2 regions of the Streptomyces sp. IBSBF 2435 genome follow, and region 2 is predicted to be linked to the other one. Evidence: riboswitches for the same ligand, from Rfam matches in the RefSeq annotation. Region 2 holds a riboswitch; the other holds the start of a gene.
The links. A riboswitch is a leader RNA that binds a small molecule or an ion and turns the genes downstream of it on or off. The one in region 2 is predicted to bind glycine.
Positions count from the first base shown of each region.

Region 1: linked by a shared signal. The riboswitch ahead of gcvP (aminomethyl-transferring glycine dehydrogenase) and the one ahead of gcvT (glycine cleavage system aminomethyltransferase GcvT) in region 2 are both predicted to bind glycine.

Region 1 is NZ_JAJSYW010000031.1:9,178-12,575, reverse strand. It holds gene gcvP (aminomethyl-transferring glycine dehydrogenase) at 1-1,611, opposite strand, end outside; glycine riboswitch at 1,674-1,791, opposite strand; glycine riboswitch at 1,793-1,902, opposite strand; gene V7E46_RS08825 (PRC-barrel domain-containing protein) at 2,024-2,419, shown strand; gene V7E46_RS08820 (DNA polymerase IV) at 2,439-3,398, opposite strand, start outside.
Region 2 is NZ_JAJSYW010000012.1:30,490-33,887, reverse strand. It holds gene V7E46_RS04375 (enhanced serine sensitivity protein SseB C-terminal domain-containing protein) at 1-81, opposite strand, end outside; gene V7E46_RS04370 (enhanced serine sensitivity protein SseB) at 206-955, opposite strand; glycine riboswitch at 1,079-1,179, shown strand; glycine riboswitch at 1,180-1,291, shown strand; gene gcvT (glycine cleavage system aminomethyltransferase GcvT) at 1,353-2,507, shown strand; gene gcvH (glycine cleavage system protein GcvH) at 2,598-2,978, shown strand; gene glyA (serine hydroxymethyltransferase) at 3,013-3,398, shown strand, end outside.

The DNA of each region.
Region 1 (3,398 bases), on a different contig from region 2:
GCCGAATTCGGGCCAGGTGACCGGCTCCATCTCGGTGGTCGCGTTGAGCTTCATCGTGCACGAGCCGAGCGGGATCATGCCGCGGTCCAGCGCGTAGTCGCGGTCGGCGAGCCGGCGCAGATAGCGCAGCATCCCGGTCTCGCTGCGGTGCAGGTGGAAGACCGGGTGGGTCAGATACGGCTCGGTACGCGCCAGGCCGGCGGGCAGCGCGTCCGGCGCGGCGCCGTCGAGCGCGTCGAGGTCGGTGCCGCCGTCCGCGCCGAAGGCGGCCAGGACGGCGGCCAGCTGGGCGCGGGTGGTGGTCTCGTCGCACGCGATGCCGACCAGGTCGGCGTCGGTCTGCCGCAGGTTGACCCCGGCGGCGCGGGCCGCGGCGACCACCTCGGCGGCCCGGCCCGGCACCCGGGCGGTGAGCGTGTCGAAGTAGCCGTCGTGCACGATCTCCACACCGGCCGCCCGCAGCCCCGCGTCCAGTACGGCCGCGTAGCGGTGGGCGCGGCGGGCGATCTGCGCCAGGCCCTCGGGGCCGTGGTAGACCGCGTACATCCCGGCCATCACGGCGAGCAGCACCTGGGCGGTGCAGATGTTGCTGGTGGCCTTCTCCCGGCGGATGTGCTGCTCGCGGGTCTGCAGCGCCAGCCGGTAGGCGGTGTCGCCGTCGGCGTCGACCGAGACGCCGACCAGGCGGCCGGGCAGGTTGCGGGCGTAGGCCTCGCGCACCGCCATGTATCCCGCGTGCGGTCCGCCGAAGCCCATGGGGACGCCGAAGCGCTGGGTGGTGCCGACCGCGATGTCCGCGCCGAGCGCGCCGGGCGAGGTGAGCAGGGTCAGCGCCAGCAGGTCGGCGGCCACCGTGACGACCGCGCCCAGGGCGTGCGCCTGCTCGATGACCGGCCGCAGGTCGCGGACGGCGCCGGAGGCACCCGGATACTGCAGCAGCACGCCGAAGACTCCGCGCTCGGCGATCTCGGCGGGGATGCCGTCGCCCAGGTCGGCCACCACGACCTCCACGCCGGCCGGCTCGGCGCGGGTCCCGATCACGGCGGTGGTCTGCGGGAAGGTGTCGGCATCGACCAGGAAGACGCCGCCCCTGACCTTGCCGACCCGCCGGGACAGCGCCATCGCCTCGGCCGCCGCGGTGCTCTCGTCCAGCAGCGAGGCACCGGAGGTGGGCAGTCCCGTGAGGTCGGCGACGACGGTCTGGAAATTGATCAGCGCTTCCAGCCGGCCCTGCGAGATCTCCGGCTGGTAGGGCGTGTACGCCGTGTACCAGGCGGGATTCTCCATGACGTTGCGCAGGATCACCGGCGGGGTGAAGGTGCCGTAGTAGCCCAGGCCGATCATCGGTGCCAGCACCTGGTTGCGGTCGGCGAGCGCCCGCAGTTCGGCCAGCACCTCGGCCTCGGTGCGGGCGGCGGGCAGTGCGAGGGCGGCGGCGCTCCTGATGCTGTCCGGTACGGCCGCCTCGGTCAGCTCGTCCAGCGAGCCGTAGCCCACCTGGGCGAGCATCTTTGCCCGGGCTGCGGCGTCCGGGCCGATGTGGCGGCGGGCGAAGGGCAGACCGGCTTCGAGTTCGGCGAGCGTGGTACGGGGTGCGATCGGATCGTTCATCTGCGGAGGCCTCCTGGTCTGCGACGACCTTCGGGGGTGCCCGGCTCGGCACCCGTACGGCCTCCCCCTCTGTCATCAGTACCTGAGAGCTTCGCCGTCCCCGCGGGGACGGCTTTCACCTTCGGTGAAGACCTGTCCCGCGAACGGCGCTCCCGGGGCGGGTCCTGCTTTCCAGAGTGACCTCGCCCCTGCGGTACGGATGCCTGAGAGATTCCGGGGAGGATTTGCTCCTTCGGCGCCTCCGAACCGCCGCTGCGGCACGCTTTCGGAGGACTCTCCCGCATGGGGTCTACGGCTGCATCCAGCCTACCAGCGCGTTCTGGACAGCGGCGGACCCGACATTCGGGTCGACATCACCCGCGATGTGGCTTTTGGTGGTAACCAACAGCTGTCGCCGTTGGTTGGAGGGACCGTGCAGACCGATATCGATCCGCGAAGCCTCATCGGCCGCCGCGCCTTCGACCGTGACGGTACGAGGATCGGCACCGTGGACGAGGTGTACCTCGACGACGCGACCGGTACACCGGAGTGGGCGGCCGTGCGGACCGGCCTTTTCACCCGCGACGCGTTCGTACCGCTGGAGCCGAGCGAACTGGTGGACGACGGCCTCCGGGTGCCGTACAAGAAGTCCCTGATCAGGGATGCTCCGGACTTCGGCGTCGGTCGGCATCTGTCACCCGAGCAGGAGTTGCAGCTCTACCACCACTACGGCATGGACGTGCCGACCGTCGCGGACCAGGACAAGGGGCCGCCGCCCGACTTCGGCGAACTCGCCGGCGGGGACCGGCGCCCGAAGGACAGCAGCTAGGGCCGGGCCCCGGCGGCGGCTACAGCCCCGCCGGGGCCTGGCGGCCGCTGAGCGGGAGCGGCTCGGTCCTGGACAGGGCGGGATCGTCCACGGCGAAGGTGCGCACCCGGCCCGGCACGGTGTCGGCGGGCACCTCGAAGCGGACCGTGACCCGGCCGACCCCGCTGCCCTGCACCCACCCGGCGCCGTACTCGGTGTGCTCGACGTCCTGGCCCGGCACCCAGCGGCTGGCCCGTTCCGGCTCCGGCGGCGGGGTGACGGGCAGCTCGGGCGGGGCGTCCTCGCCGGGATCGGCGCCGGAGTCCGAGTCGCGCAGATTCTGGGCCGCCTGGGCGAAAAGGTCCTCCTGGGTGAAGTCGGCGAGCCCGGACACACCGACGCCGAGCAGCCGCACCCCGCCGGTGGTGTCGACGGCCTCGGCGAGCCTGCGGGCGGTCTCCTTGACGACGGCGGGGTCGTCGGTGGGCGCCCGCAGCGTCTCGGAGCGGGTCAGGGTCGAGAAGTCGTACCGGCGGATCTTCACCACCACCGTCCGCCCGGAGCGGCCGGCGCCGCGCAGCCGCTGGGCGCAGCGGTCGGCGAGCCGGTCGATCTCGTACCGCACCCGGGCGCGGTCGTTGAGGTCGGTGTCGAAGGTGTCCTCGACGGAGATGGACTTCACATCGCGGTCGGCGACCACCGGCCGGTTGTCGAGCCCGGCTGCCATCGCGTGCAGCGAACTGCCGTGCGCCCTGCCCAGCAGCCTGACCAGCTCGGGTTCGCCCGCCTGTGCGATCTCGGCGACGGTGAGGATGCCGGCCCGCCGCAGATGCTCCGCGGTGGCCGGTCCCACGCCCCACAGGGTGCGTACCGGCAGCGGGTCGAGCAGCGCGCGCTCGGTGCCCGGCTCGACCACCACCAGGCCGTCCGGCTTGGCCTGCTCGGAGGCGATCTTGGCGAGCAGCTTGGAGCCGGCCAGGCCGACCGAGGCGGTCAGCCC
Region 2 (3,398 bases):
CACATGGCCGGCCGCCGCGCCGCCTTGCGCGCCCGCGATCACGTCGGACCGCCCCTTTCCCGTCGTTCGGTGTTCCGCCATCAAATCAGGTCGACTGTTCCGGGTGGAACGCTGACCGACTCAAGCTGCGCCGGCTAAATGCCGCGTATACGGCGGGTATACGCAGGCGCCGGGCCGCGTAAGGGAGTTGACCGCGGGTGCGGTCTCAGTCCCGGCTGTAGAACGGTCGCACGGCCTCCAGCATCCAGTCCCCCACCGGGTCCTGGGCGATGTCGAGCAGGATGAGGTGGACCGGCCACGGCAGCGGCGCCGCGCCCAGGGCGCGGCCGAGCGCGTCCATGGCGGCGGCCCTGTCCTGTTCCTGCCAACTGTCCAGTTCGACGCCGACGAAGAGGGCGGGCGGGTCCTCCTCGACCGCGGCCATGGCGCGGCGGGCGCTGAGCACCATCGGGCTGACGGCGTATTCCGCGGCGGCGACGGCCAGGAAGTCCACGGGCTCCTCGTCGGGGGCCGGCTCCCACAGCCGCACCCTGGCGCCGCCAGGGCTCTGCTCGCCGTACGCCCCGATCCGCTCGGCGCGGCACAATTCCGCGACGGCGGCGGGCGGCAGCGGCACTCCGACGGCGCCGCCAGGATTGACGGCGATACCCATCAGCGGGGGCAGGCCGCGGGCGAAGTCGCGTACCGGTGCGACAGTGCAGGACATGCCTTCCGCGGCCTGCCGGAACTGCTGCTCGGAGCTGAAAACCGGCACATAGGGCGCGCCGCCGAGCTCCAGGGTGGGCAGGTCGAGGGCGACGGAGTCGGGCGCGCCGCCGTTGGGCAGCGGCACCCATACGTGCGACCGGCCGAGGACTTCCAGCAGCCGGGGGGTCGCCGAGGGATTGCCGAGGCTCGCGGCCAGCACTTCCTCGAGCTCGTTCGCCGGCCATATGTAAGGTGCCGGATTCTCCATGTCCACCCTTGTCCGCGCTTGTGCCACTGTCGGTGCCCGTGTCCTGCCCGGAAACAGTAGCGGCTGAGCGCCCCCGGCGCCCGGGCATGCAATGATGGCGGCACAATACGCATACCGGCCGTTGGAGGCCGCGCGGGAGAGTTCCGGCCCCACCACCTGGGGCCGGGCGCCGAAGGAGCAAGTCTTCCCTTGAATCTCTCAGGCACAGATACCGCGCGGGCGAGGCAGATCTGAAAAGCGGGCGGGCCGTCACCGGTCCCGCCCCACCCAAGGTGCAAGCCGCGGCCCGCAGGGGTCACGGTGAACCTCTCAGGTTCCGATGACAGATGGGGAGGCCGGGGTGAACACCCCGACCGCAGTCCGTGTCCCCTGTCCGCCGCCTTTGGGAGCCCTCTCGATGACCGAACCCTCGAACGAACCGCTGAGCGCGCCGCCCGCCGCTTCGCCGCGCCGTACCGCCCTCGACGCGGTGCACCGCGCGCTGGGCGCGACCATGACCGACTTCGCCGGCTGGGACATGCCGCTGCGGTACGGCAGCGAGCGCGACGAGCACCAGGCCGTACGCAACAGGGCCGGCCTTTTCGACCTGTCGCACATGGGAGAGATCACCGTGACAGGGCCGCAGGCAGGGCAGGCGCTGGACCACGCCCTGGTCGGCCATCTGTCGGCGCTCGCGGTCGGCAAGGCCCGCTACACGATGGTCTGCGCTCCGGACGGCGGCATCCTGGACGACCTGATCGTCTACCGGCTCGCCGAGCAGCGCTATCTGATCGTCGCCAACGCCTCCAACGCCCAGACGGTGCTGGACACGGTCGCGCTGCGCGCGGCGGACTTCGACGCGCAGGTGACCGACGACCGGGACGCGTACTCCCTGCTGGCGATCCAGGGTCCCGCCGCGCCCGGCATCCTCTCCGCGCTCACCGACGCCGACCTGGCCGGGCTGCGCTACTACGCGGGGCTGCCCGGGACCGTGGCGGGCGTGTCCTCGCTGATCGCCAGGACGGGCTACACAGGCGAGGACGGCTTCGAGCTGTTCGTGGCGCCGGCCGATGCCGAGCGGCTGTGGCAGGGGCTCCTTGCGGGCGGAGCGGACGCCGGCCTCGTGCCGTGCGGGCTGTCGTGCCGCGACACCCTGCGCCTGGAGGCCGGGATGCCGCTGTACGGGCACGAGCTGACCGCGAAGGTGACGCCCTTCGACGCGGGTCTCGGGCGGGTGGTGAAGTTCGACAAGCCTAGTGACTTCGTCGGCCGCGAGGCGCTGACCGCGGCGGCGGCCAGGGCCGCGGACGTCCCGCCGCGCAAGCTCGTGGGGCTGGTCGCGGAGGGCCGCAGGGTGCCGCGGGCCGGCTACGCCGTCACGGACGCGTCCGGCGCCCTCATCGGCGAGGTCACCTCGGGCGCGCCCTCGCCGACGCTCGGAGTGCCCATCGCCATGGCGTACGTGGACGCGGACCATGCCGCGCCGGGCACGGAAGGGGTCGCGGTCGACATCCGGGGCAGCCGTGAGCCGTACCGCGTCGTGGCGCTGCCCTTCTACCAGCGCGAGCGCTGAACCCCCCGACTTTTTCCACAGGCGCCCGGTTGTCCACAGCCTGCCGCGTCGGCTTCGTCATCACCTCTTCGCATACGGGAGAATTCCGTCATGAGCATCAATCCTGAGCAGCTGCGTTACAGCAAGGAGCACGAGTGGCTCACCGACCCCGCGGACGGCGCCTCGACCGTCGGCATCACCTCGCACGCCGCCGACGCGCTCGGTGACGTGGTCTTCGTCCAGCTCCCCGAGGTGGGGGCGACGGTGACCGCGGGCGAGACCTGCGGCGAGCTGGAATCGACCAAGTCGGTCAGCGAGCTGTACGCCCCGGTGTCCGGCGAGGTCACCGAGATCAACCAGGATGTCGTCGATGACCCGTCGCTGGTCAATACCGCACCGTTCGAAGGAGGCTGGCTGTTCAGGGTGAAGGTCTCGGACGACGGCGCGGAGCTGCTGACCGCGGCCGAGTACGACGCCTTCATCGCGGCCTGAGCCCCCGCCACCACCCGTACACCAGGAAGATCCCATGTCGCTGCTGAACCAGTCCCTGCACGACTTCGACCCCGAGGTCGCCGCCGAGATCGACGCCGAGCTGCACCGCCAGCAGTCCACGCTGGAAATGATCGCCTCGGAGAATTTCGCCCCGGTCGCGGTCCTCGAGGCCCAGGGCTCGGTGCTGACCAACAAGTACGCCGAGGGCTACCCCGGTCGCCGCTACTACGGCGGCTGCGAGCATGTCGACGTCATCGAGCAGCTGGCCATCGACCGTGTCAAGGCGCTCTTCGGCGCCGAGGCCGCGAACGTGCAGCCGCACTCGGGCGCGCAGGCCAACGCCGCCGCGATGTTCGCCCTGCTGAAGCCGGGCGACACGATCCTCGGCCTCGATCTGGCGCACGGCGGGCACCTGACGCA